DNA from 3 places in the Paraburkholderia youngii genome. Region 2 is predicted to be linked to each of the others. Evidence: riboswitches for the same ligand, from Rfam matches in the RefSeq annotation. Region 2 holds a riboswitch; each other region holds the start of a gene.
The links. A riboswitch is a leader RNA that binds a small molecule or an ion and turns the genes downstream of it on or off. The one in region 2 is predicted to bind cobalamin.
Positions count from the first base shown of each region.

Region 1: linked by a shared signal. The riboswitch ahead of G5S42_RS25705 (TonB-dependent receptor domain-containing protein) and the one ahead of G5S42_RS13965 (CbtB domain-containing protein) in region 2 are both predicted to bind cobalamin.
Region 3: linked by a shared signal. The riboswitch ahead of cobA (uroporphyrinogen-III C-methyltransferase) and the one ahead of G5S42_RS13965 (CbtB domain-containing protein) in region 2 are both predicted to bind cobalamin.

Region 1 covers NZ_JAALDK010000001.1:5,636,517-5,646,049, reverse strand. The annotation lists gene lgt (prolipoprotein diacylglyceryl transferase) at 1-859, shown strand, start outside; gene G5S42_RS25730 (SIMPL domain-containing protein) at 962-1,687, opposite strand; gene G5S42_RS25725 (EVE domain-containing protein) at 1,944-2,402, opposite strand; RNA gene ssrS (6S RNA) at 2,543-2,724, opposite strand; gene G5S42_RS25715 (cell division protein ZapA) at 2,803-3,117, opposite strand; gene G5S42_RS25710 (ATPase) at 3,114-3,473, opposite strand; cobalamin riboswitch at 3,694-3,957, shown strand; gene G5S42_RS25705 (TonB-dependent receptor domain-containing protein) at 4,050-5,981, shown strand; gene G5S42_RS25700 (FecCD family ABC transporter permease) at 6,021-7,085, shown strand; gene G5S42_RS25695 (ABC transporter ATP-binding protein) at 7,082-7,936, shown strand; gene cobT (nicotinate-nucleotide--dimethylbenzimidazole phosphoribosyltransferase) at 7,972-9,033, shown strand; gene G5S42_RS25685 (adenosylcobinamide-GDP ribazoletransferase) at 9,107-9,533, shown strand, end outside.
Region 2 covers NZ_JAALDK010000001.1:3,018,794-3,028,326, forward strand. The annotation lists gene G5S42_RS13935 (FUSC family protein) at 1-302, opposite strand, end outside; gene G5S42_RS13940 (MarR family winged helix-turn-helix transcriptional regulator) at 309-932, opposite strand; gene G5S42_RS13945 (ATP-binding protein) at 1,017-2,675, opposite strand; gene G5S42_RS13950 (ATPase domain-containing protein) at 2,679-4,193, opposite strand; gene G5S42_RS13955 (hypothetical protein) at 4,390-4,830, shown strand; gene G5S42_RS13960 (histidine phosphatase family protein) at 4,844-5,464, opposite strand; cobalamin riboswitch at 5,552-5,686, shown strand; gene G5S42_RS13965 (CbtB domain-containing protein) at 5,738-5,959, shown strand; gene G5S42_RS13970 (CbtA family protein) at 5,971-6,711, shown strand; rRNA gene G5S42_RS13975 (16S ribosomal RNA) at 7,311-8,840, shown strand; tRNA gene G5S42_RS13980 (tRNA-Ile) at 8,915-8,993, shown strand; tRNA gene G5S42_RS13985 (tRNA-Ala) at 9,041-9,116, shown strand; rRNA gene G5S42_RS13990 (23S ribosomal RNA) at 9,434-9,533, shown strand, end outside.
Region 3 covers NZ_JAALDK010000001.1:1,152,316-1,161,848, reverse strand. The annotation lists gene G5S42_RS05425 (magnesium chelatase ATPase subunit I) at 1-937, opposite strand, end outside; gene cobN (cobaltochelatase subunit CobN) at 934-4,752, opposite strand; gene cobW (cobalamin biosynthesis protein CobW) at 4,766-5,857, opposite strand; cobalamin riboswitch at 6,061-6,338, opposite strand; cobalamin riboswitch at 6,419-6,687, shown strand; partial or broken gene cobA (uroporphyrinogen-III C-methyltransferase) at 6,932-7,657, shown strand; gene G5S42_RS45420 (cobalamin biosynthesis protein) at 7,700-8,155, shown strand; gene cobO (cob(I)yrinic acid a,c-diamide adenosyltransferase) at 8,152-8,754, shown strand; gene G5S42_RS05400 (cobyrinic acid a,c-diamide synthase CobB) at 8,758-9,533, shown strand, end outside.

The DNA of each region.
Region 1 (9,533 bases), 2.6 Mb from region 2:
GCTCGCCGTGCGCTGGTATGGCTTGATGTACCTCGTCGCGTTCGTCGCGGCGATCGTGGTCGCCCGGCTGCGGCTGCGGCTGCCGTACGTCGCCGCGCAAGGCTGGACCGCGAAGGACATCGACGACATGCTGTTCTTCGGCGTGCTGGGCACGATCCTCGGCGGCCGGCTCGGCTATGTGTTGTTCTACAAGGCCAGCTTCTATTTCGCGCATCCGCTCGACATCTTCAAGGTGTGGGAAGGCGGTATGTCGTTTCACGGCGGCTTTCTCGGCGTCACCATTGCGATGATGCTGTTCGCGTATCAGCGCAAGCGCTCGTGGCTGCAGGTCACCGACTTCGTCGCGCCGATGGTGCCCACGGGCCTCGCGGCGGGGCGGCTCGGCAACTTCATCAACGGCGAGCTGTGGGGCCGCGTGACCGATCCGGCCGCGCCGTGGGCGATGCTGTTCCCCGGCGCCGCGCCCGACGACGCCAGCTGGCTCGCCGCGCATCCGCAATTGGCCGCGCAATGGCATCTGAACGAAGTGTTTGCGCAATATCACATGCTGCCGCGGCATCCGTCGGAGCTGTACGAGATCGCGCTCGAAGGCGTGGCGCTGTTTTTCGTGCTGATTTTCTTCTCGCGCAAGCCGAAGCCGCTCGGCGCGATCTCCGCAATGTTCCTGATCGGCTACGGCCTCGCGCGCTTCACGGTCGAATTCGCGCGCGAGCCGGACGATTTCCTCGGCCTGCTCGCGATGGGGCTGTCGATGGGTCAATGGCTGTCGTTGCCAATGATCCTCGCGGGCATCGGCCTGATGGTGTGGGCGTATCGCCGTGGGCGCCGCGAGCCGGCGCAGGCGGTTGGCGCGAACTGAGCCGCGCCCGGCCAGCGTAGCGAACGCTGCATGAAAAAACGCCACGGCATCGATGGATGCCGTGGCGTTTCTCTTTGAAGCGCCGGCGTTCGCGCGTGCGCGTCACTTCATCTGCACCGACCCCGACACGTTGACCGTCACCGTCGAGGTGCCGCCTTCGAGCGGCATCGGCGCGCTCTTCGCGTCGGCGCCCATCGCGCGTGCGCTCATCATCATCATCGGACGCGGCATCACGCCGCTGTGATTCACGTTGACCTCGCGGATCGAATAGCCGCTAAAGCCGAACGCCTGCGACGATGCCGCGGCCTGCTCGCGAAACGATTTGATCGCCTCGCCGCTGAGCCGCTGTTCGGCGGCGCGCTGCGCTTCCGGCGACAGCGAGAAACGCACGTTACCTACCTGCATGATCGATGCCATCTGTCCGGCGAGCTTCGATGCCGCGGCGAAGTCGCGCGATTCGAGCACGACTTCCGTGCGGCCGCGCCACGCCGAGATGCGTCCGTCGCGGTCCGTTGACGGGAAGATCGAGAACGCACCCGAGCGCGCGGTTACGCCGGCCACGCCGCGCGCCTTCTGCAATGCCGCGTCGGCGCGTTGGTTCAGCGTCGACGTCAACGCCGACGGCTCGCTCGCTTCCTGCTCGTAAAACAGCGTGATTTCGACTTCGTCCTGCGGGACTTCCGCGCTCGCCTGCGCATTCAGCGACAGCACGCCCGAGGGCTGCGGCATCATGGTCTGCGCGCGAGCGGGCGCCGGGTTCAGCGCGAGCGCCACAGGCGCGCCAAAGGCGAGCGCGAGTGCGAGGGCCCGTGCGGTTTTTGTCGTCATGGCTGGAATCCTTGTTTGAACAGGTTGTGCACGTTCGACGCGTGCGCCGCGTGATGACGCGATGGTGGCGCGCGGTTTGACGGATGCGCTGGCGAATGGATCGGGATGCCGTCGAACGGTTGGTTCGAACTCGCGCTTTCGTCGAGCGATTAGGCGCGTCTTACTGGCGCTTGGTTCCCCAATTAGTACTTCGCCGCCGCATCGGAAATGATGGCCCGGACGCGATCAGGACACGTGCCGCGTCGCGCATTTGCCCTTAAACCAGCTGTTTAGTGATGAAGCGCCATTCGGCGTCGGTCACCGGAGTGATCGACAGACGGTTGCCTTTGGCGAGCACGCGCATGTCCTGCAATTCGGCATGCTCGCGCAGCGCGGCCAGCGGAATCAGTGGGATTTTCTTCTTGAACACGACGTCGACGAGCATCCAGCGCGGCGTTTCCCGCGACGATTTCGCGTCGTAGTACGGACTCTTTTTATCGAACTGCGTCGGGTCCGGATACGCGGTCGACGAGACTTCCGCGATGCCCGCGATGCCGGGTTCCGGACAGCTCGAATGATAGAAGAGCACGCCGTCGCCGACCTGCATCACGTCGCGCATGAAGTTGCGCGCCTGATAATTGCGCACGCCGGTCCACGGCAAGGTGCGATGCGGTGCGTTGGCGAGGTCGTCGATGCTTGCTTCGTCCGGTTCGGACTTCATCAGCCAGTAGCGCATGAATCGGAGTGAGCGTGTGAGATTGAACGAGGCGCCAACAACAGGCGCGCGCGGAAAAGCACCTGAAACAGGCACACAAAAAGAAAAAACGACGACCAAAGAAAAACGGCATCGAACCGAAGTCCGATGCCGTTCCAGATAAGGTCCCCGCCTTAGCCGCTAGGCCGGCATCCTGAACCGAGGGTTCAGAATTGGTCGCAGTTAGCAACACTTCGGGTACATCAGACAGAGTGACGCGCACACCCGTGCTACAAATTTCCGCAACCGTGCACATGGCATTGGTTCAAGGAATATATGACCTTGGCGAACCAGGCAGGGAAGCTAAACCGATGAAGCTACAACACATACCGTTGAACATGTGACCGGTTCGAAACCGGCCCGCTATTGAGTCAACTACTGCTTACTGCATGCTGTACTGCTCAATCACAGTACCTAGCTGTTCGTTCATTTGCTGCATTGTACGCCGGATTTCTTCAGCAGGAAATGCTTCTCCGTGTCGCACGCTGCTTTGCAGCTTAAGCAGTTCCGATGCCAGCGACAGCGCCGCCATCACCGCGATGCGATCGGTGCCGCGCACGTTGCTGCCGCTGCGGATTTTCTTCATCTCCGCGTCGACGCGCGCGACCGCCTCGAGCAGCGCGCCTTCCGTTTCGGGCGAACAGGCGAGACGGTAGGGTACTTCGAGAATCGATACTTCGATCTGCTTGGTGGTCATGCGCTTTCTCCGTGTCGGCTCACGTCGCCTTCCGCTTCCTCGTGTTCGGGCTGGGCGGACTCGAGCAGATCGAGCTGGTTATCCGGTTCGCTGCTTGCGCGTGCGCGCGGCAATTTTTCGAGAATCGCATTCAGGCGCACCTGAGCGTCGTCGATCTTGGCGGACAGCGCGTCGCGTTCCGCTTGCAGTGCATCGCGCTCGGCACGCAATTGCGCGAGTTCGGTGTGCGTGGCTTGTACTTCGGCACGCGTTTGCGCGAGTTGCTCTTCGAGCGCGATCCGCGCTTCGTTGTGGCGCTTGCTGATCGCAATCAGCTTGCCGATGTTCTGGGAGAGTGATTCGAGTTCGGTGAGCATGTGCTGCGTCCTCTAAAGACATCGCATTTTAGCGCGGAATATTACAGGTTCCGACAATTGTCTCGTTTCGAGACGTAACAGCATCGCTTCATGCAGGTTCGTTGCGAGTCGTGTCGTCGACCATAAGATCAAAGACCGGCAATCCATCGGACAATAACCTGCATTCGACAGAACGGATCGCGCTCCGGTTGGCCTTTCTTGACGCCCCGCGAAGCCGCTCCTACACTTCCCGCACTCTGGTGCCCGCGCGCGCTTTTCGGCGCGCGCAGTTAAACGGGAAGCAGGGCGCGCGCGGTGCCAAACCGGATGCGCGAACCTGCGCTGCCCCCGCAACGGTAAACGACCGCATGTGATGTGCTCATGCAGGTCGGTCCTTGTCGCACGGTTGGAAGTTCAATCTGCGAGTGTGCCACTGCGCGTCACGCGTGGGAAGGCGGGATCGATGTGTCGTAGCCCGGATACCGGCCAGAAAAGAGGGACGTCCCCCGCGAAAACGTTAAACATGGGGGGACGCCTCGTGACGCGTCGGCCTGCGGGGAAGCAGGCCGTGCATGCTATCCACAGGAATGTCATCCCATGTTGTCCCCCATCGCCCGCGCGACGCTGCTCGCGTTCGCGAGCCTGCCGCTCGTCGCGCATGCGCAAAGCGCCGAGCCTGTGCCTTCATCGTCCGCTGCGGATGCAAGCACCGCGAACGCCCCAAACGTTGCGGATGCGGCCAATCCCGCTTCCGCCGATGCATCGGGCAACGTGCTCTCGCCGATCGTCGTGACCGCACAACGCGGAGCGCAAGCGTTGCGCGACGCGATCCCGCAGACCACGCAGTTCGATCAGCAGGACATCGCCGACACGACCGCGACCGATCTGCCCGGCCTGCTGCGACTCGCACCCGGCGCGCAAATCTCGCGCACGGGTGGCCCCGGTTCGACCACGAGCCTCTTTCTGCGCGGCGCGTCGTCGACACAATCGCTGCTGCTGATCGACGGCGTGCGCGTCGATTCGGTGAGTCTCGGCTCCTCTCAGCTCGCACAGATTCCGCTCGACCAGGTCGATCACGTCGAAGTCGTGAACGGCAACGTGTCGGCGCTGTACGGCTCGGGCGCGATCGGCGGTGTCGTGCAGGTGTTCACGAAAGACGGCGGCGATCATCCGCCGCGCTTCAATTTTTCGCTCGGCTACGGCAGCTATCACACGCAGACGCAAACGGCCGGCGTGAACGGCGCGCTCGATCAGGACGGTCGCACGACCTTCAACATCTCGCTCGCGCGCACGAAGAACGACGGCTTTTCGTCGCTCGATCCGCTCGAGGCGCCGGGCGCGAATCCGAACGCGAACGGCAATCTGAACGAGAGCATCAGCGCGTCGCTGCGCCACAAGTTCACCGACAAGTGGGATGCGGGTGTCAGCTACTTCCAGTCGAACAACAACAACAGCTACGACAATGCGTACGGCGTGCCAACCGATCTGAACAACCTCTATAGCAAGGTGCGTCAGGTGTCGGTGTTTGCGAACGGCAAGCTGACCGACTGGTGGACCACCCACTTCACGCTCGCCGAGGGCGACGACCGCAGCGTATCGAACACCAATGGCATCTACAACGACCGTTTCGATACCGACAATCGCCAGTACACGTGGCAGAACGATTTCGCGCTCGCCGCGAACCAGAAGCTGCAATTCGGCTACGAACATCTCGACCAGACTCTCGACTCCGACACGTTCGCCGCGCCCGACCGTCACGTCGATTCGGTCTTCGCCGGCTACAGCGCACGCTTCGGCCGCAACCAGATTCAGGCCAACGTACGCCGCGACCAGTACTCCGATTTCGGCGGAGCGAACAGTTACTATCTCGGCTACGGTTTCGACATCACGTCGCGCTGGAAGGTAACCGCAAGCTATTCCGATGCGTTCCGCGCGCCGAGCTTCGACGATCTGTACTATCCGATCAGCGGCAACCCGTCGATCCAGCCGGAGCGCAGTCACTCGGTCGAAGCCGGTTTGCAGTACGCGACCGACGCGCTCGGCGTGATGCGTCTGAACGCATTCCAGACGCGCTATACGAATCTGATCGACTACGTGCAGACGATCCCCGGCATCTATCTCGCGGAGAACGTCGGCCATGCGAAGGTGCAGGGACTCGAAGGATCGTGGAGCGGTCATGTCGGCAAGACCGACGTACGCGCGACATTGACGCTGCAGAACCCGGTCGATCTCGACAGCGGTACCGACCTCGTGCGACGCGCGCGACGCTTCGGGTCGTTCGCGGCGAATCGCAGCATCGGTGGATGGCGGGTTGGGGGCGAGTGGATCGTCAGCGGTCCGCGTCCAGACAGCACCGGCAAGCTCGGCGGTTATGGCATCGTGAATCTATCGGCGCGCTACAACATCACGAAGGCGTGGTACGTCAGCGCGCAAATCGACAATCTGTTCAACAAGGACTATGAGACGGCCTACTCGTATAACTCGCCGCGACGCGGTGCGTATGTCACGCTCGGCTGGCGGCAGCAGTGACGCGCGCGCCGGGTTGGCCGCATGCGTGAGCGCACGCGGATGAGTCGCGCGTCCGGTTCGCTGTCCGCCGCGATGGCAACGCCGCGCCCGATGAACGCGAAACGCGCGGCCGCGATCTGGCTCGGACTCGCGCTCGCCGCCGTCGCGCTGCTCGGCGCGTCGCTGGTGCTCGGCAGCGTGCCGCTCGCGCCGTCGCGCGTGCTTGCGGCGCTCGTGCCAACGCACACGTTCGGCGCCACGGGCAGCGACGATCTCGCCGGCGAAATCGTGCGCACGTTGCGATTGCCGCGCGCGCTCGCAGGCTTCGCGTGCGGCGCGTTGCTCGCGCTCGCCGGCGCGCTGCTTCAGGTGCTGCTGCGCAATCCGCTGGCCGAGCCGTACGTGCTCGGCGTGTCGGGCGGCGCGGCCAGCTTCGCGCTGGTCGCGATGATCGCGGGCGGCGCCTGGTGGATCGTCGATGCGAGCGCGTTCGCGGGTGCGTTCGTGTCGATCCTGCTGGTGCTCGGACTCGCGCGTCGCGAACTGTGGCGCGGCGAGCCGCAGGACACGTCGCCGCGTTTGCTGCTGACCGGCGCGGTGATCGCGGCCGGGTGGGGCGCGATGATCACGCTGCTGCTCAATCTCGCGCCCGATAGCCGTCTGCGCGGCATGCTGTTCTGGCTGACCGGCGACCTCAATGGCGGCGCGCTGCCGTGGACCGCGCTGATCGCGCTCGCGCTCGTGTTGCTCGCGATCGTGCCAGCCGCGCCGCGTCTGAACGTGCTGCTGCGCGGCGACGCAGCCGCGCAAGCGCTCGGCGTCGCGGTAATGCCACTGCGTTTGCGCGTGTACCTGGTCGCGTCGCTGGCGGCAGCCGCGGCGGTGACGACCGCGGGCACGATCGGCTTCGTCGGTCTCGTCGTGCCGCATATGCTGCGGCTCGCGTTCGGCAACGACCAGCGCATGCTGCTGCCGGCGGCTGCACTCGGCGGCGGCGTCGCGGTGATGGGCGCGGATCTGATCGCGCGGACCGTGATTGCGCCCGCGCAATTGCCGGTCGGCGTGATCACGTCGCTGGTCGGCGTGCCGGTGTTCCTGTGGATGCTGCTCAAACGCCGCCGATGATGCAAGCCGAACCCAGCCCCACCTCTTCGATGCTGAGCACGCAGCGCCTGACACTGCGCGCCGGCGCGCGCACCTTGCTCGACGCGTTCACGCACACCTTCAATGCGGGCGAAGTCTGGTGTATCGCCGGGCCGAACGGCGCGGGCAAGACCACCTTGCTGTCGACGCTGGCGGGCCTGTTGCATCCGGCGGCGGGCCATGTCGAACTCGATGGCGTGCGCGTGGCCGACTGGCAGCCGCTGCCGCTCGCACGGCGCCGCGCGCTGATGCCGCAAAGCGCGGCCGATGCGTTCAATGCCAGCGTGCTCGACATCGTGCTGCTGAATCGCTTCCCGCATCTGGGCGGTTGGGGCTGGGAGCGCGATGAAGATCGCGCGGCTGCACAGGCGGCGCTCGAATCGCTCGGCCTCGCGGGCTTTGCGGCGCGCGACGTGCTGTCGCTATCGGGCGGCGAGCGTCAGCGCGTCGCGCTCGCGGCAGTGCTGTGCCAGGACGCGCCGCTGTTGCTGCTCGACGAACCGTTGTCGCATCTCGACCTGCATCACCAGATCGACTGCCTCGAAGCGCTCGTTGCATGGACGCGCGAGCCGGGACGCAGCATAGCGCGCAGTGTGCTGTTCTCCTGCCATGACCTGAACCTCGCGCGCCGCTTCGCGACGCATGCGTTGCTGCTCGACGGCGCGGGCGGCGCGTATGCGGGCCCGGTGCGCGACGTGCTGACGCCCGCGTTGACGAGCCGCGCGTTCGGCTATCCGCTGATTCTGATTCGCGATGGCGAGCACGAGGCGCTGATTCCCGCGCCGCGCGCGCGTCATGAATCGCCTGCCGGTCATGAGGAAAAGTCAGGCTGACTATTAATCCCCTATACCTTGTTTCGATCACAACTATGACTCGCATCCCACTCCCGGCCGGTTTGCCCGAAGTCGCGCCGCTCGATCAGACGCTGCGCGCCGAGCTGCAACGGATCATCGATACGCGCACCAAACCGCCCGGCAGCCTCGGCCGGCTCGAAACGCTCGCGCGCCAGATGGGCCTGATCCAGCGCAGTACTCGTCCTAGCGTGCAGCGGCCCGCGATGATCGTGTTCGCGGGCGATCACGGTATCGCCGCCGAAGGCGTGAGCCCGTATCCGCAAGCGGTGACCGCGCAGATGGTCGCGAACTTCATCGCGGGCGGCGCGGCGATCAATGCGCTCAGCCGCGTCGCCGGTCTCGAACTCGAAGTGGTCAACGCGGGCATCGCGACGCCGCTGCCGTCCACCGACGGACTCGTCGATATTCCGGTCGGGCCCGGCACGCGCAACTTCGCGCACGAAGCCGCGATGACGCAGGCCGAAGCGCTCGCCGCGATGCAGGCAGGCGCCGCGCGCGTGCGTCATCACGCGGCGCTCGGCACTAACGTGATCGGCTTCGGCGAGATGGGCATCGCGAACACGTCGGCGGCCGCGTGTCTGATGAGCCGTCTGTGCGGCGTGCCGATCGACGACTGCGTCGGCCGTGGCACCGGTCTCGACAATGCCGGGCTCGCGAAGAAGCGCAACGTGCTCGCGGCGGCGCTCGCGCGTCATGCGGACGCCAGCGCGCCGCTCGACGTGCTCGCGACCTTCGGCGGCTTCGAAATCGCGATGATGACGGGCGCATTTCTGGCGGCCGCCGAGGCGCGCATGACGATTCTCGTGGATGGTTTCATCGCGACGTCGGCGCTGCTGGTCGCCGATGCGCTCTCGCCCGACGTGCGCGAGTACTGCGTGTTCGCGCATGCGTCGAACGAGGCCGGCCATCGGCGCATGCTCGATCATTTCGGCGCGCAGCCGCTGCTGTCGCTCGACATGCGGCTCGGCGAGGGCACGGGCGCCGCGCTCGCGGTGCCGCTGCTGCGCGCGGCGGCGGCTTTCTTCAACGAGATGGCCAGCTTCGATTCCGCGGGCGTCGCGGATCGCGAACCGTGACGCGCTCGAACCCACGCTTCGCGGCAACGCGAAGCTCGGCCCGCATCGCAGCGAACATGCACTCGAGACGTCCATGAACCCGCTCGCGGAACTGCGCTATTTCTTCACGGCGCTCGGTTACTTCACGCGTGTGCCGGTGCCGCGCTGGGTCGGCTACGAGCCGCATTATATGAACGCGGCGGCGCGCTATTTTCCGCTCGTCGGCGTGCTGGTCGGCGGCGTCAGCGCGCTCGTCTATCTGGCCGCGCTGCGCGTGTTTCCGGCGGGCGTCGCGGTGCTGCTGTCGATGGCCGCGTCGCTGCTCGTGACGGGCGCGTTCCACGAGGACGGTCTGGCCGATTGCGTCGATGCGTTCGGTGGCGCCTATACGCGCGACGATGCGTTGCGCATCATGCACGACTCGCGCATCGGTGCTTTCGGTGCCATCGCGCTCGTGATCGCGTTGGCGATCAAGTGGCAAACGCTCGCCGCGTTGCCGCCGCTTTCCGCCGCAAGTCTGA
Region 2 (9,533 bases):
GATACCGCGAGGTACAGCATCGTGCCGGTCCACGCTGCGACGATCACGCTGAACAGGTACGGCGATTCGACGAACGGCGGCACCAGCAGCACCGCGCCCGACGCGCCGAGCACCGTGCCCAGCGCACGATAGATCGCCTTCGAGCGGGTCGCGCCGACGAACGGGTTCGACACGATGTAGACGGTGGCCATCGCCCAGTACGGCCGCGGCAGTTCGAACGCGAGGCCGATGTAGAGCGCGAGCATGGCCGCGGCGAACGTCTTGACGGAGAACAGCCAGTCGCGGAGAGTGGGATAGACCATAAGCCGTTACGCGGAATCGGCGTTTCGCGGCGCGCTGGCTCGCGCGCCGCGCCTGGTGGACTTGCGCGCCTTGACGGTGCCGCGTGATTTGTCGGCCGGTTTGACCGCGCTTTTGCCGCTCGTCCGTTTGACCTTGCTGGCAAGCGCCTCGCCTTTGGCCGTCTCGGGCTCGCCGCCGCCGCCTGGTTCGGCACGTGCGGCGGCATCGGTCGTGAATGCGTCGAGCACGCGCAGCGCAGCTTCGAGATCGTCGCGCGATACACCTTTGAGCGCCTGCGCGCGCAGCGTGACCAGCTCTTCTTCCATCTTCGCGGTGACGGCGCGGCCTTCGTCGGTCAGGGCGACGGTCTTCGCGCGGCGGTCTTCGGGGTCTTCGTCACGGCGCATCAGGCCGGCCGCGCACAACTGGTCGAGCAGCCGCACGAGCGATGGCCCCTCGATGCCGATGTGATCGGCGAGCGTGACCTGACGCACCGCCGAGCCGAGCCGGCTTGCGGTCAGAAGCGGTGTCGCGCACGCTTCGGAGACGTTGAAGGCCGCGAGCACACCGTGACTCGTGCGCCGCCACTTTCTGGCGGCGACGACCAGCGTGCTGCTGACGGTGCGGCGCAAGGCATCGAGATTCGACATGGCCGGTATTGTATTTCCAAAATATTCGTTAGCAAACTATTGATTTGGAAATCGTGGCCGAAGCGGAGGAGTCTGCGGTGCGAATCACGCGACCAGCCCGATCCGCACCGTGCGCGCCAGATCGTCGAGCTGGAACGGCTTGCGCAGGATCGTGCAATGCTTGACTGCGAGATCGGAAATGTTCACGTCCGCATAACCGGTCGCGAGGATCACCGGAAGATCGGCACGCAGCTTGCGCGCCGCGGCGATCACGTCGATGCCGTTCATGCCCGGCATCGCGAAGTCGACCATCAGCAGATCGGGATGATCGTCGACGAGGCGGTCGAGGCCCGCCTGACCGTCGGCGGCCTCGGTCACCGTATAGCCGAGCATGCGCAACGATTCAACGAGCATCGCGCGCACCTCGTTGTCGTCCTCGACCACGAGCACGTGCTTGTCACCGGCTGCGTTCGCTTCCGCGTCGGACTCCGCTTCGTTCTGCGCGAGCACCCGCTCGCGCATCGGCAGCCAGATCTGCACCGTGGTGCCGGTGCCTTCTTCGCTGAAGATGCGCGCGGTGCCGCCCGCCTGCCTCGCGATGCCATATACCTGGCTCAGGCCGAGCCCCGTACCCTTGCCGACCGGCTTGGTCGTGAAGAACGGATCGAACACGCGCGACACGACGTCGGGCGGAATGCCTTCTCCGGTATCGGTGACTTCGATCACGACGTAGCGGCCTTGCTTCAGCGTCTGGTCGGGTGCATCGCGCAGGGTCACGTGAATGTCGAGGCGGCCGCCATCCGGCATCGCGTCGCGAGCGTTGATCGCGAGATTGAGCACCGCGAGCTCGAGCTGATTCGCGTCGGCCCGGGTCCACATTTCATTACGCTCGAAGTCGTTGCCATAGCGGATGCTGGAGCCGAGCGACACCGCGATGATGTCGCGCATGCCTTGCAGCAGCGCGACCACGTCGATCGCTTTCAGATTCGGGTTGCTGTTGCGCGAGAAGGTCAGCAGCTGGCCGGTCAGTTTCGCGCCGCGCTCGGTCGCACGTTTGACGGTGGCGGCCATGCCGCGCAGGCGTTCGTCGCCGCTCACGCGCGCGATCAGTTCCGCGTTCACCATGATCACGTTCAGCAGATTGTTGAAGTCGTGCGCGATGCCGCCAGTCAGCTGGCCGAGCGCCTCCATCTTCTGCGATTGCACGAGCACGGCCTGCACCTTCGCGCGTTCGTGGATCTCGGCCATCAGCCGGTCGTTGGCTGACGCGAGTTCGTGCGTGCGCGCGGCGATGCGGCTTTCCAGCGAATCGTTCAGCTGCTCCAGCGCGTCCTGTGCCTCGATGCGCTCGGCAAGCAGCCGTCGCGATTCATATTGCCGCCCGCGGGCGCGCAACGATGACGCGACCGCGCGCCGCAAGGTCTCCGAATTGAGTGGACGTTCGAGCACGACGACGTTGCCGAGCCGTTCGAGCACTTCGAGCCCGCGCGTGGAGCGATGGCCGATGCTGCGCGCGGCGAGCAGGATGAACGGGAAGTCGGACCATGCGGGCTGGCGTTCGAGCCACGCAAAGAGGCCCGAGCCGTGGCCGTTCGCGAGCGCTTCCTCGGTGAGCAGCGCGGTGCCCGCGCCGGCGTCGAGCTCGCTGGTGAGCGCGTCGGCGTCGTCGCAGGTCACGCAGGCGCGTGCGTCGTTGTGCAGCACAGCGGCGATCACTTCGGCGTCGCGGCCGAACGGTGCGAGGATGAGGACGCGCTGCTCCATCGCTTACTGTCCCGACGTGTCGATCAGATTCGCCGCACCGAGCATCGCGGTGCTGCCGCGATACGAGGGCAGGCCCGACAGCACGCCCTCGAAGTCACGCAGCGCTTCCCCTACCTCGACGCCTTTGGTGCCGAGGCGGAACTGGCGGATCGTGCGTTCATGATCGTTCGCGCGGCTCTTGACGGCGGTTACCGCGGTCAGCACTTCGCCGTGATGCTCGAAGTAGCGGAACAGCACGACCACGTCGCTCAGATAACTGATGTCGACCTCGGTCTGCACCTCGCCGATGATGCCGTGCTGCCCGAGCACGAGCATCGTGACCACGCCCTGCTGATTCAGATAGCCGAGCAACTCGTGCATGTGCAGCAGCAGGAAGCGCTCGCCCGGCATCGCCTGCAGATAGGCGTTCAGGCTGTCGACCGCGACATAGCGCACGCCCTCGTTTTCGACCGCGTTGCGCACGTCGCTCGACAGCTCGCCCGGCGAAATTTCCGCGGGATCGATCTGGCGCAGCGTCAGCAGGCCGCTGTCGACATGCGGTGCGAGATCCATGCCGAGCGACGCGCAGCGCGTCACCAGGGTGCTGAGCGTTTCATCGAACACGTAGTACGCGCAGCGCTCGCCGCGTTCGAGCGCGGCAAGCAGGCACGACACGACGGTGGTGGTTTTGCCGACCCCCGACGGGCCGATGACCAGCGAATTGGTGCCGGGAACGAGGCCGCCGCCGAGCAGCGCGTCGAGGCCGGACGTGCCGGTGCTCATCGGGCTCGTGCCGAATTCGCGGTGATGCTCGGCGGCGACGAGGCGCGGATAGACGCGCAGACCGCCGGTGTTCAGCGTGAAGTCGTGATAGCCCTCGCGGAACTTGATGCCGCGCATCTTCGCGATGCGCAGACGGCGGCGGTTGCCGCCGTAATCGTGGGCAATGTTGTCGAGGCTGATCACGCCGTGCACGATGCTGTGAAGCTGAATGTCGGAGGCGCTGGCCGACGTGTCGTCGAGCAGCAGCACCGTGCATGCGCGCGTCGAGAAATGGTGCTTGAGCGCGAGAATCTGCCGACGGTAGCGCAACGGGTTCTCCGCCAGCAGACGCAGTTCGGACAAGCTGTCGAGCACGACGCGCGCGGGTTTCAGTTCGTCGACGTGTTCGATCACGTTGCGCACGCTTTCGCCGAGTTCGACTTCGGCCGGGTGCAGCACGCTCTGTTCGTATTGCGGTTCGAGCCCTTCTTCGGGCAGCTGTTCGAGTATCTTGAAGCGGCTCAGATCCCAGCCGTGGCTCGCGCCGATCGCGAGCAGTTCGGCACGGGTTTCGGACAGCGTGACGTAAAGACCGGTCTGCCCTTCGTCGAGGCCCTTGAGTAAGAATTGCAATGCCAAGGTCGTTTTGCCCGTGCCTGGCGCACCCTCTATGAGGTACATGCGGTTCGGCGTAAGACCACCGCCGAGGATGTCGTCGATTCCTGCGATGCCCGACGATAAGCGGGCGGGGGTGGGGGCGGCGGTGGTAGTCGACATGATGGTTGAAATGACGTCGGCAGTGGCTTTGATCGGAAGCGGCGTGATGTTGCGGCCGGTATGGCGCCACGCAATTTGTGTGCCGTCCTGCGCCGCCTGCGTGCTGGGTGTTCGCGCGTATGGGCATGAAGCGTGCTATTGAGGGTGGCTCGCTGCGAGCTTTTTTCAGCAGCACTCTGGAAGCTTCACGCACAACATGAAAACCTATCGACTCTCCGCTATCGCGCTTACCGCGGCATCGCTCGTTGCGCTGCTGCCGGTCGGCGCATCCGCCGACGATAGCCCCAGACCTTGCGGCGCGCTGAAACGGATCGTCGCCGCGGCGCCCGACGGCTTCACCTCGCTGACGCCCGACGACGGCAAAGGCGTCGCGCAACCCTATGGCGACGACGCGCAATGTTCAGCCGCGCATCGTAGTTTCCAGTGCACGTGGACGCCGCATCAGGCGGCGGGCTCGAACGCGGATGCGTTGGAAGCGGTCGCGGCCGACATCGCGTCGTGCCTGCCCGATGCAACGCACGATCAGAATTCGCCGGGACGTCAGCACTTTTATCTCGGCGCGAAGGATCGACGCACCGAAATCACGCTGACTCCCGAGGGGGTGAACCAATTGCGGCTCGTGGTGTCGGGCAGGTAAGCGGCGGTTCCGTTCAGGCGGTGGCAGACGGCCACCATGACCAGCCGCGTCGCGAGTGGTGCAATTCGACGACCGACAGCGGCGTGATCTCGATGCGACAGAACACGGTTGGCGATGCGCCGAGGGCATGCACGATTGCCGCTCGCAGAAGCGTTGCGTGGGTGATCGCGACGATGGTTCGACCGTGTGCAGAGGCCGCGAAGCCTGCTTCGTTGACCGCGTTGCATGAGCGTACGTCTGCCTGTTGCGCGTCGAGCCACTCTCCGACCCGCCGCGCGAGTCGATCGAACGATTCACCCCCGGGCGGTGCTGCGTCGGGCTCGCGCGTCCAGGCGGCGAGTTCGCGGGGGGCTTCGTCGGCAATCTCCGCGAGGCGCTGGCCGCGCCATTTGCCATAGTCGATATCCGCCAATGCGTCGGCAGGCGTGGCGCTCAGACCGAGCGCGGCGACCGTTTCGCGGGCGCTGGCGGCGGGGCTGGTGAATACGGTGGCGTCGGCGGGAAGCGCGAGACGGGCGCGCGCCGCTTCGGCTTCGGCGCGGCCGCGCGCGTCGAGCGGATCGTCGGCGGGGAAGCGGCCCGCGCGCTGCGCGGCCGTTGCCGCATGGCTCACCAGTAATAGTCGCGTATCCATTCTTTGCGTTGGCGCCTCATTCGCACTTGCCTGCGTGGCTTGACGGGCTCGCGGCGTGCGTTGCGCGTTGCGGCGCAGCCCTCGCCGTCGCGGAAGCCGCAGTTTAGCGCGTAGAATACCGACAATGCGAAGCACGGAAGCCGGTGAGAGCCCGGCGCGGTCGCGCCACTGTAATCGGCCTTGCAATCCACAAGAGCCGAAAGCCAGACCTGAGCTTCGCACCATTCCTCTGCAATCGACTATCGGGGCGCGTTACCCCAGGAGATGTCCATCATGACCGAAGCTGTTTTCGATCGCGCCGCGCAACCGGCGGCCCAGCCCACTCCCATTCCCTTGCGTGAACTGCTGCCGTGGGTCGTATTCGGCGGCTTGCTGCTGTTGCTCGCGCTTTACTTCGTTGGTGCGGAACAGGGTGCGACGTCGCTCGTGCCCGGCATGTACGTGCATGAGTTCGTGCACGACGGCCGCCATCTGCTTGGCTTTCCCTGCCACTAACGGAGTTCGACATGGTAGGTAAATTGTTGGTGCGCGGGATGCTCGCGGGCATCGTCGCGGGCTTGCTCACGTTCGCGTTCGCGCGAATCGTCGGCGAACCACAGGTCGATCAGGCGATTTCATTCGAAGAGAAAGCGGCCGCGGCGCGCGGCGAGGCGCCCGAGCCCGAAATCGTGAGCCGTGAGACGCAGGCTGGCCTCGGCCTGCTGACTGGCGTGGTCACGTATGGCGCGGCATTCGGCGGTCTGTTCTCGCTGGTGTTTGCCTATGCGTATGGACGCGCGGGTTCGTTGAGCGTGCGCGCGCTGTCTGCGTGGCTCGCGCTTGGCGCGTTCATCGCCATCGTGGTCGTGCCGAATATCAAGTATCCGGCCAATCCGCCGTCGGTCGGTGATCCGGACACGATCGGCGCGCGCACGGGCCTGTTCTTTCTGATGATCGCGATTTCGCTCGCAACGATGGTGTTTTCGCTGAAGGTGCGGCGCCGCGCGGCGGCGAAGCTGGGTGCATGGAACGGCTCGATCGTCGCGGGGCTCGTATTCGTCGCGATCATCGCGGCCGTACAACTGTCGATGCCGGTCATCAATGAAGTGCCGGCCACGTTCCCGGCCGTGCTGCTGTGGAAGTTCCGCGTCGCGGCGATCGGCATGCAGGTGGTCATGTGGACGACGATCGGGCTGTTGTTCGGCGCGATGGTCGAGCGCAGTGCTTTTATGCGTACGAATGCGCGGGTGACGATGAAGTCCGCTTGAATAAGACGGTGACGCGTGGCCGCGCAAGCGGCGACGCTTCGCGCGCAACGCGCGAGAATGGTTTTGGATCAAGTACTTGGCGCGGTTGTGGAGCGGTTATCCACAGCCTTGCGAACATTTTCTGTGGAAAAGCTGCTTAACGGCTTTTCGCAACTCCACTCGACGCGGCGCCTAGGGAAATCCAATTGGACGCCTAACTAATTCATGTTGTACGCGGCACTGCTCAATTTTTAAGCTCTTCAACTTTTTAAAATAATTTGTGAGAAGGGTATTGACGCGGCGCGGACCGCTCTCCATAATCTCGCTTCTCTGCTGCAGACGCAGCGACGCAAACGAAGCAGTGCCGGGTGGTGGTGGTTCAGGCGCTGCGGGTTGGGCGGATCGATCTTTAAAAACTAACAGCCGATAAGTGTGGGCGCTTGATGCGGAATGCGGCGGCGGATCCGTATGGATCTGCTGCAAGGCAAAAGTATCAGAAGCCTCACACAGTATTAGAGGAAGGTTTATCTGTCGAAAGACGGATTGATCATCGTCAGTACGTTGAGTGAGCGACCGGTTCATAAGCAGGAAACTGCGGAACCGAAAACAGTAACAGGTTTGAACTGAAGAGTTTGATCCTGGCTCAGATTGAACGCTGGCGGCATGCCTTACACATGCAAGTCGAACGGCAGCACGGACTTCGGTCTGGTGGCGAGTGGCGAACGGGTGAGTAATACATCGGAACGTGTCCTGGAGTGGGGGATAGCCCGGCGAAAGCCGGATTAATACCGCATACGCTCTGTGGAGGAAAGCGGGGGATCGCAAGACCTCGCGCTCAAGGGGCGGCCGATGGCAGATTAGGTAGTTGGTGGGGTAAAGGCCTACCAAGCCGACGATCTGTAGCTGGTCTGAGAGGACGACCAGCCACACTGGGACTGAGACACGGCCCAGACTCCTACGGGAGGCAGCAGTGGGGAATTTTGGACAATGGGCGCAAGCCTGATCCAGCAATGCCGCGTGTGTGAAGAAGGCCTTCGGGTTGTAAAGCACTTTTGTCCGGAAAGAAAACCTCGTGGCTAATATCCGTGAGGGATGACGGTACCGGAAGAATAAGCACCGGCTAACTACGTGCCAGCAGCCGCGGTAATACGTAGGGTGCGAGCGTTAATCGGAATTACTGGGCGTAAAGCGTGCGCAGGCGGTGCTGTAAGACCGATGTGAAATCCCCGGGCTTAACCTGGGAACTGCATTGGTGACTGCAGCGCTGGAGTATGGCAGAGGGGGGTGGAATTCCACGTGTAGCAGTGAAATGCGTAGAGATGTGGAGGAACACCGATGGCGAAGGCAGCCCCCTGGGCCAATACTGACGCTCATGCACGAAAGCGTGGGGAGCAAACAGGATTAGATACCCTGGTAGTCCACGCCCTAAACGATGTCAACTGGTTGTCGGGCCTTCATTGGCTTGGTAACGTAGCTAACGCGTGAAGTTGACCGCCTGGGGAGTACGGTCGCAAGATTAAAACTCAAAGGAATTGACGGGGACCCGCACAAGCGGTGGATGATGTGGATTAATTCGATGCAACGCGAAAAACCTTACCTACCCTTGACATGGATGGAATCCTGCTGAGAGGCGGGAGTGCCCGAAAGGGAGCCATCACACAGGTGCTGCATGGCTGTCGTCAGCTCGTGTCGTGAGATGTTGGGTTAAGTCCCGCAACGAGCGCAACCCTTGTCCCTAGTTGCTACGCAAGAGCACTCGGGGAGACTGCCGGTGACAAACCGGAGGAAGGTGGGGATGACGTCAAGTCCTCATGGCCCTTATGGGTAGGGCTTCACACGTCATACAATGGTCGGAACAGAGGGTTGCCAAGCCGCGAGGTGGAGCCAATCCCAGAAAACCGATCGTAGTCCGGATCGCACTCTGCAACTCGAGTGCGTGAAGCTGGAATCGCTAGTAATCGCGGATCAGCATGCCGCGGTGAATACGTTCCCGGGTCTTGTACACACCGCCCGTCACACCATGGGAGTGGGTTTTACCAGAAGTGGCTAGTCTAACCGCAAGGAGGACGGTCACCACGGTAGGATTCATGACTGGGGTGAAGTCGTAACAAGGTAGCCGTATCGGAAGGTGCGGCTGGATCACCTCCTTTCCAGAGCTTGCATTGCTGCGCAAGCGCTCACGCTTATCGGCTGTGGTTTAGAGAAGCAACGCAGACAGACTCAGGGGTCTGTAGCTCAGTCGGTTAGAGCACCGTCTTGATAAGGCGGGGGGGTCGATGGTTCGAATCCATCCAGACCCACCATCTTTGTCTGTGGTGCTGACTGGGACACCCTTGAGTAGGGTATGACCGGGGGATTAGCTCAGCTGGGAGAGCACCTGCTTTGCAAGCAGGGGGTCGTCGGTTCGATCCCGTCATCCTCCACCAATCCTCAATGCGCAGGGTTCTGCATGAAGGCAGAGCGTTGCGCATTGGCGATTGAGCCAGTCAGCGCGGTATGAGGCACAGGCTTTATATCGGCTGTCGTTCTTTAACAATCAGGAAGAAGTAGTAAAGAGATTCACGAAAGCGTACCTGGAGATGGGTGCGTGAGTAGGTGAATCAGGGTTGTGATTGTATCGATGTATTTTAAAGGTGATCGAGAGATCGCTTTGGAATACGGCGCAACACGAATACTCAACCTGTAGCGTGTGTGAAAAACGCTGCCTTCCCAGTGAAGGTGGTGAGAGACACACCCGTTATAGGGTCAAGCGAACAAGTGCATGTGGTGGATGCCTTGGCGATCACAGGCGATGAAGGACGCGGTAGCCTGCGAAAAAGCTCCGGGGAGCTGGCAAACGAGCT
Region 3 (9,533 bases), 1.9 Mb from region 2:
GCTGACGCTGATTCACATGTTGCGAATCATGCTGACGTCGCCGATGAAGCAACACCGCATCGGCGACGCGCTCCACATGTCCGACAGTCACCGCATCCGTCTGTTCGAACGCGGCCAGCGCGCGCGCCGCGCGCAGCATCACGAGGTCGGCGCGCAGGCCGTCGACGGCCGCGTCGATGCACAACGTGCTCACGCGCGCATGGACGGTGTCATCGAACGCCAGCAGCGGCAGCGCCGCGCGCGCCGAGCGAATTCGCTGCACGTATGAAGCCTGCCGCTCCGCATAAGAGGCACGAAACCCCGCGGGATCGAGATCGAACGCGAACCGCGCTTTGACGATCGCCTGCCGCACCTGCGGCTCGAACGCGTTCTGCAACTCCACCATCAGACCGAAGCGGTCGATCAGCTGGGGCCGCAACTCGCCCTCTTCGGGATTCATCGTGCCGATCAGCACGAAGCTCGCGTCATGACTGTGCGACACGCCATCACGTTCGACGGTGTTCACGCCGCTCGCCGCCGCATCGAGCAACGCATCGACGAGCGCATCGGGCAGCAGATTGACTTCGTCGACGTACAGCACGCCGCGATGCGCCTTCGCGAGCAGCCCCGGCGAGAAGCGCACCGAGCCGTCGCGCAACACGGTTTCGATATCGAGCGTGCCGATCAGACGATCCTCGCTCGCGCCAAGCGGCAGATTCACGAGCCGCCCTTCCGGCAGCAGTTCGGCGAGCGCGCGCGCGGCGGTGGACTTCGCGGTGCCGCGCGGTCCGCTAATCAGTACGCCGCCCAAGCCCGGATCGATCGCGGCGAGCACCAGCGCCTGTTGCAACGAAGTCTGGCCAATCAGCGCCGCAAACGGAAAAACCGGCCGCGACGCGGTGCCCGATGAGGAGCCGGCGCCACCCAGGTCGTCCGTTCCTCGCATCGCTCCATTCATGTTTGTCTTCCTTCGATCTGCTGTTCGCTCGCAAGCAGATGCGCTTCCACCTGCGCGCGATAGTCGCTCGGCTGCTGCCACAGCCCTCGCTGCATCGCTTCGAGCAAACGCTCGCAGATCGAATGCAGCGCATGCGGGTTGTGCCGTTGCATGAACGCGCGGGTGTCGGCGTCGTTCAGATAAGCATCGGCGACGAGCGCGTATTGATGATCGGCGATCACGCGCGCGGTCGCGTCGTAGCCATACAGATAGTCGACGGTCGCGGCGATCTCGGCCGCGCCCTTGTAGCCGTGGCGCTTCACGCCATCGAGCCATTTCGGATTGACGACGCGCGAGCGGATCACGCGCGCAATCTCCTCCTGCAGCGTCCGCACGCGCGGCGCGGCCGTATTGCTGTGATCGGCGTGATAGACACTCGGCTGCTGACCGGCCAGATGCCGTACCGCCGCGACCATGCCACCCTGAAACTGGTAGTAGTCGTTCGAATCGAGCACGTCGTGCTCACGGTTGTCCTGGTTCTGCAGCACCACATCCAGCGCTGCGAGGCGCGCGCCAAACGCTTGATGCGCTTCCTCGCCCGCGCTCTTCTGCGCATACGCATATCCGCCCCACGCCTGGTACGCGTTCGCCAGATCGGCGTCGCTCTGCCACTCGCGCGAGTCGATCATCTGCTGCAGACCCGCGCCGTACGCGCCGGGTCGCGCGCTGAACACGCGCCAGCCGGCGCGCTTGCGCGCATCGACCGGGTCCATGCCGCGGGCGATCAACGCATCGCGTTCGCGCTGCACGCGCGCGCGAATCGGATTCAGCTCCGCGGGCTCGTCGAGTTCGGCAACGGCTTGTACGGCCGCATCGAACAGATGCATCACGTTGGCGAACGCATCGCGAAAGAAGCCGGATACGCGCAGCGTGACGTCGATACGCGGCCGGTCGAACGCTTCGATCGGCATGATCTCGAAGTCCGTCACGCGATGACTGCCCGGTGCCCACTTCGGCCGCACGCCGAGCAGCGCGAGCGCCTGGGCGATATCGTCGCCGCCGGTGCGCATCGTCGCGGTGCCCCAGACCGACAGGCCGATCGCGCGCGGATAATCGCCATGCTCCTGCAGATGCCGCTCGATCAGTTGCTGTGCCGATTTCAGGCCGAGTGCCCACGCGGCTTGGGTCGGCACCGCGCGCGTGTCGACCGAATAGAAGTTGCGGCCGGTGGGCAATACGTCGGGCCGACCGCGCGAAGGCGAGCCGCTCGGACCTGGCGGCACGAAACGTCCTTCGAGGCCGCGCTTGAGCTGCGTCATTTCCTGCGGACCGCAGGCGTCGAGGCGCGGCAGCACGTCGTCGCGCAGGCGCGCGATCACCTGTGCCGCTTGCGGCAGACTTTCGTCGCCTGCGGGGACGGCCCGCGAACGATCCGCGTCATCGCAATCGACACCGCAGACGCCGCGCAACAGCTCGCCCGCAAGCAACTCCAGCCGCTCGCGGGTATCGCCGCAATGTCGCCACGGTGCGTCGCTGATCCGCTGCAAAACTTCGGGACGCCGGCCGTCCCATGCGGCGGCCCAATCCACCCTCAACGGATCGAACAGATGATCGATGCGCAGATCGCGCGCCAGCGCGTCGACGAGCCCTGCCTTGCCGCCCTGTCCATCGCCGATGGGAAAGCGCCCGAGCGCGAGCAGCGTATCGCGCCGCTGCACGCCGCGCGGCGACTGCCCGAACGTATGCAGGCCATCGCGAATCTGCGCTTCCTTCAGCTCGCACAGCCACGCATCGACGCGCGTGAGCAGCGCGTCTTCATCGTCCTGTCCGTTCGGCGCCGCGAGACTCAGCTCTTCGTGCAGCCGATGCTCGACGATCGTCGTCAGAATCGTGCGACGCAAGAGCTTTGCGCGACGCGAATCGACCATCAATGCTTCGTAGTATTCGTCGACCTGGCGTTCGAGGTCTTGCAGCGGCCCGTAGCTTTCAGCGCGCGTAAGCGGCGGCATCAGATGATCGATGATCACCGCCTGCGCGCGCCGCTTCGCCTGGCTGCCCTCGCCCGGATCGTTGACGATGAACGGATACAGATGCGGCATCGGCCCGAGAATCAGATCGGGCCAGCACGCATCGCTCAGCGCGACGCTTTTGCCCGGCAGCCATTCCAGGTTGCCGTGCTTGCCGACGTGCACGACCGCGTCGATGCCGAACTGGTGGCGCAGCCAGAAGTAGAACGCGAGGTACGCATGCGGCGGTACGAGCTCGGCATCGTGATAGCTCGCATAGTCGCCTTGCTCGCGCGAACGCGAAGGCTGAATGCCGACGAACACCTGCCCGCAGCGCCAGCCCGCGATCATGAAACGGCCGCGCCGCAGCGTCGGGTCCTGGTCGGGCTTGCCCCAGCGCGCGTTCAACGCGTCGCGCACGCTCGCCGGCAACGCGTCGAAATGCGCGCGATAGTCGTCGAGTGCGAAGCTTTGCAGGGCCGGACGCAGATCGCGGACGACCGGATCGTTGGTCACGCCCTCGGTCAGCCTGTTCAACAACGCGTCGCCGCTGTCTGGCAATTCGCCGACACGATAGCCTTCATCGCGCAGCATCGACAGAATGCCGACCACCGATGCCGGCGTATCGAGTCCCACGCCATTGCCGATGCGCCCTTCGCTCATCGGATAGTTCGCGAGAATCAACGCGACTTTCTTGTCGGCGTTATCGAGCGAACGCAGACGGCACCAGCGCCGGCTCAGCTCGGCGAGAAAGCGCACCCGTTCGAGGTCGGGCTGATAACGAACCACGTCGACCTGCGTATGCGCACAGCGATACGCGAGCCCCTTGAAGCTGATCGCGCGCGTGATGATGCGCCCGTCCACTTCGGGCAGCGCGACGTGCATCGCGATATCGCGCGAATTGAGGCCGTGGTTGTCTTTCAGCCAATCGTCGCGATTGCCGCCGCTCAGGATCACCTGGAACACCGGCGCGTCGCCGGCGAGTGCGAGCGGCTCGGGGTCGTCGATCGCGGACGCGGCGAACGCGGTGGTGTTCAGCACCAGCGCGACGCCATGTTGCGCGCACAGCGACTGCACGACATCGCGGCTCATCGCATCCTTCAACGACGTGATCGCGAGAGGCAGCGGATTGAGCCCTTGCGCTTCGAGCGCATCGATCAGCGCATCGAACACCGCGGTATTGGCGGCCTGCAGATGCGCCTTGTAGAACAGGATCGCGACAACCGGCGCGTCCTGCCGCCAACGCGCCTGCCAGTCGGCAACGGTAGGCGTATCGCGCTCGGGGTGATACAGCGACGCGGCCGGCAATGCGCGCGGCGGCTCGGGCGCGCGCCCCCAACCGAGCGCGCGGTACGCGATGCAGCGCAAAAACGCCTCGGCGTTCTGCGGACCGCCCTCGCGCAGATAGCGCCACAACTGCTGACACAACTCGGCGCTCGCGGTGCTGCGCGCGAGCAGGTTCGGGTCCTCCTGCAGATCGCCGGAAAACATCGCGAGCGTTTGCTGTTTGCGCTGCGCGAGCGCGACGACCTGCTCGATGCCGTACGGCCAATACGCTTCGCCGCCGAGATGATCGACGACGACCACGCGCGCATGCTGCAACACGTCGTCGAGATAGAAATCGACCGAGGCCGGCTGACGCAGATACGTGACGTTCGCGAGCCGCAGGCTCGGGAAGCCGTCATCGAGACGCGGCACCACGCTCGCGAGCAGCGACAGCGTGGTGTCGGCGGAACTGAGCACGACGATCTCGGCGGGCCGCTGATCGATGCGGATCACGCCCTGCGTATCGTCGACGAAACCGCCCGGCGTCGTGCGCAGCAAATGCATGCTGGTGCGCCCGTTATGCCGTCGCGTTCGACGTCGCGCCGAGCGCCGCGTCGAACGCCTGTTGCAGCGCGGGTTGATCGAGGTCTTCGCCGATCAGCACGAAGCGGCTCAGGGCGTCGTCGCCGCTTTCGCCCGCCTGCCAGCGCCGGTCGAAGTAGCTGTCGAAGCGCCGGCCAACGCCCTGGATCACGAGGCGCATCGCCGCGCCCGGCAGTGCCGCGAAGCCTTTGACACGGTAAATCGTGTGGCTTTCGACCAGCGTCTGCAACGCGGCGAGCGCCGCGTCGCGCGACGGCACCGATGCCTGCACGACGACCGAATCGAATTCGTCGTGATGATGATCGGGGTCGTCGGCGGAACCGTGGTGGTCGTGACGCAGATGGATCGTCTGTTCCGACGCCGCTTCGAGCCCCAGCAGCGTATGCAGGTCGAGCTGCCCCCGCTGCGCGCGCACGATCTTCACCTGCGGCGGAATCTCCGCGCGGATCGCGGCTTCCACTTCGTGCTGCCGCGCGTCGTCGATCAGATCGGTCTTGTTCAGAATCACCAGATCGGCGGCCGACAACTGGTCTTCGAACAGCTCGTGCAGCGGCGACTCGTGATCGAGATTCGGATCGGCCTTGCGCTGCGCATCGACGGCGACCGGGTTATCGGCGAACTGGCCGCTTGCGGCGGCGGGGCCATCCACCACCGTCACCACCGCGTCGACCGTGAAGCCGTTGCGGATCTGCGGCCAGTTGAACGCCTGCACGAGCGGCTTCGGCAATGCGAGCCCCGAGGTTTCGATCAGCACGTGATCGAGTTCGTCGCGCCGCTCCGCGAGCTTTTCCATCACCGGGAAAAACTCTTCCTGCACGGTGCAGCACAGACAACCGTTCGCGAGTTCATACAATTGCCCTTCGGTCTCGACGCCGTTTTCATCGCAACCGATGCCGCAGCCCTTGAGGATTTCGCCGTCGATGCCGAGTTCGCCGAACTCGTTGACGATCACCGCTATGCGCTTGCCGCCCGCATGCTGAAGGATGTGCCGCAGCAACGTAGTTTTGCCACTGCCGAGAAAGCCGGTAACGATCGTGACGGGAATCTTGCGCAATTGAGTTTGCATCGTGAGGTCCATCCCTTTGCGTTGCATCGGTCTGCCGCAAGTTCCGCGCATCGGTCGGCATCGGCTGGCGAATGGAGCGAATGAAGCACGCGCAACAGTACCAGCGATCACCAGACACGGGGACGAACGACGGCATTGCCGCGACAACGGAAATACAGAAAGCGGAACTGAGGTCATGAACGCGCCGCCGCATCCCCGCGGCGGTCGTTCTGCTTCTTCGGGCCGGTATCCGGGCTGGCGAAAGCGCCGCTTCCCCTTCCCGGACGAGTGGTTTCTCGTCCAGTGGTGATATGTCGACGCGACCTTGCGCGAGGACATCGAAGCCGGCACCGCGGCGCCCGGCTATCAAGCCGGAACCGCTTTTCGCTTACCGTTGCGGGGACAGCACAGGTTAGCCGCTCTAGCGCAGATGGCTCCCTGTTTCCCGTTTAACTGCATGCGCACGAACGCGCACGCGAGCACCCAAAGTGCGTGCGAGTGTAGGCCCCCGGGCATGCGCAGTCAAGGAACGCGGGGCGCCGGAAAGCGCCGCCGCGGCTTATCCGGCAAGGCGTCATGTGCTATCGTATGCGCGCGTTTGGTGCCCGCACATGCGCTCGCATGTGCAGTTAAACGGGAAACAGGCAGCGCGTCGCGCGTTCAACCTGTGCTGTCCCCGCAACGGTAAGCGACCTGCGGCGCGCGGTTCGATTCAGCTTCGATTCCGCTGTGCCGCGCATGCGTTTTTTGATGCCACTGTCCCCGCGAATCCGCAGATTCGCAAACCGGGACGGGAAGGCGAAGCGCGTGAGGCCGCCAGCCCGGATACCGGCCAGACGCGGAGGCGGCGCCGCATGCATGCGTGCATCGGGTTGCGCCGCCGGCCGCCGGAATCCGCGGGGAACGGATGTGAAGGCGTAGTAGCGCGGCATCGCGCGTGTCGTGGCGTTCTCACTGAAGAATCCGCCGCGAACCGCACGAGTGGCCGCGCCCGGATTCGCTGTACCGCATGACATCCATATTCACCGCCGCGCGCACCGTCGCACGCCGCCACTCCCCTCCCATCTCCGCATGGCATGCGCCATGCACGCCGCGATGACGCGCGCCTGGCTGATCGGCGCCGGTCCCGGCGACGTCGAACTGATGACGCTGAAGGCCACCCGTGCGCTCGCGCAGGCCGATGTCGTGCTGGTCGACGATCTGGTCAATCCCGACGTTCTGCAGTTCGCGGGCGCCAACGCGCAAGTCGTATACGTCGGCAAGCGCGGCGGCCATCCGTCGACTCCGCAAGCGGACATCGTCGCGCAAATGCTCGGGCATCTGCGCGCGGGACGCAGCGTGGCGCGGCTCAAAGGCGGCGATCCGTTCGTGTTCGGCCGCGGCGGCGAAGAATTGCAGGCGCTGCAGGCGGCTGGTGTTGAAGTCGACGTGATCAACGGCATCACGGCCGGCATCGCCGCGCCCGCGACGCTCGGCATCGCGGTCACGCATCGCGATTACGCGCAGGGCGTCGTGTTCGTCACCGGCCACGGCGCCGGCGGTGGCGAGCCGGACTGGGCCGCGCTCGCCGCGACGCAGATGACGCTCGTGATCTATATGGGCATGCGGCGGCTCGGCGAAATCGTCGGCGCGTTGCTCGCGGCCGGCATGTCCGCCGATACGCCCTGCGCGGCGATCGAATCGGCGACGCGGCCGGAGCAGCGTCACGTGCTCGCGCCGCTGCGCGAGTTTGCCGAGGCGGTCGTGCGCGCGGGGCTCGGCTCGCCGGCGATCGTCGTGATCGGCGGCGTGGCCTCGTTCGCTCTTGCGCGTGATGCGGCCAAACGCGACGGCCGAGTCGCTCACGAACAAGCTGCGAGCGCGATTAAAACGCTGAGCGTCGGCATAGGTTGCCGCTTGCACAGCGATGCGGCTGACATCGAAGCCGCCGTGCGCGCAGCACTCGGTTCGAATGCCTTCGAGCAGATCCACACCATTGCGACGATCGACGCCAAAGCCAACGAAGCAGGTCTGCTCGAATTCTGTTCGCGCCATCAACTACCGCTGCAACTGTTCAGCCGCGAGCAGATCGCCGCCGCACCGTTCGCGTCGCCGTCGGCGGCCGCGCGCGCGCATCTTGGTGTCGACGGTGTGTGCGAACCGTGTGCGCTACTGGCGGCAGCAGCGTCGGTCCGCGCGACAATCACGCAAAACGCACGTCTGGTCGTACGCAAGACCACGCACGCCGGCATTACCGTCGCGATTGCGGCGGCGAGCGACAGCGCACCCGGCGACGTAGCGCCCTTCCATCCCGCCCCTCAAGACCAGGACCTCCGATGAAAACCGATCCCGAATCGCATCAACGCATGACCGAACGGCGCCGCGAAGGCCACGAAAAGAAGCAGGCCAGCGCTACCGTCGAAAAAGGCCTGCTGATCGTCAACACCGGCACCGGCAAGGGCAAGAGCACGGCCGCGTTCGGCATGGCCGTGCGGGTGCTCGGCCACGGCATGCGGCTGGGTGTCGTGCAGTTCATCAAGGGCGCGCTGCATACGTCGGAGCGCGATTTCCTCGGCGCGATCGCGCAATGCGATTTCGTCACGATGGGCGACGGCTATACGTGGAACACGCAGAACCGCGAAGCCGACATGGCAACCGCGCGCAAGGGCTGGAACGAAGCGCGGCGGATGATCGAAAGCGGCGACTATCAGATGGTGATCCTCGACGAGCTGAACACCGTGCTGAAGTACGAGTACCTGCCGCTCGACGAAGTGCTCGCCGTGATCAATGCGCGCGCGCCGATGCTGCACGTCGTCGTGACCGGGCGCCATGCGCCCGACGCGCTGATCGAAGCCGCCGACCTCGTCACCGAAATGCGCGCGATCAAGCATCCGTATCGCGAGCAGGGTGTGAAGGCGCAGCGCGGCGTGGAGTTCTGAGCGATGTCCGCGCCCCCCAAGGGGACTCGCTCCGCAGCGTGCCCCGCGCTGTTCATCAGCGCGGCCGCCTCGGGACAAGGCAAGACCACGATCACCGCGGGTGTCGCGCGCTATCACCGGCGGCTCGGACGTCGCGTGCGCGTGTTCAAGACCGGGCCGGATTTTCTCGACCCGATGATCCTCGCGCGCGCGAGCGGCGCGCCGGTGCTGTCGCTCGATCTATGGATGGTCGGCGAAAGCGCGTGCCGCAACCTGCTCGCGCAGGCGGCACAAGAAGCCGATCTGATCCTGATCGAAGGCGTGATGGGCCTGTTCGACGGCACGCCGAGCAGCGCCGATCTGGCGACCACGTTCGGCGTGCCGGTGCTTGCGGTGATTTCCGCGCAGGCGATGGCGCAGACCTTCGGCGCGCTCGCGTTCGGCCTTGCGCGCTTCAGACCGCAACTGCCGTTTCATGGCGTGCTCGCGAATCGCGTCGGCTCGACCCGGCACGCGCAGATGCTGCAGGAAGCGCTGCCGCCTGAACTGCGCTGGTGCGGCCACATCGCCACGAGCGACGAGATCACGCTGCCCGACCGGCACCTCGGCCTGCATCAAGCCGATGAAATCGACGATCTCGAAGCGCGCCTCGAACGCGCGGCGGATACGCTCGCGTCGACCGCGCTCGCCGAACTGCCGCCGCCGGTCGATTTCGGCACACCGTCGCCCGAGGTGCTGCCGCGTCTGCTCGAAGGCACGCACATCGCGATCGCGCGCGACGCCGCGTTCTCGTTCATCTA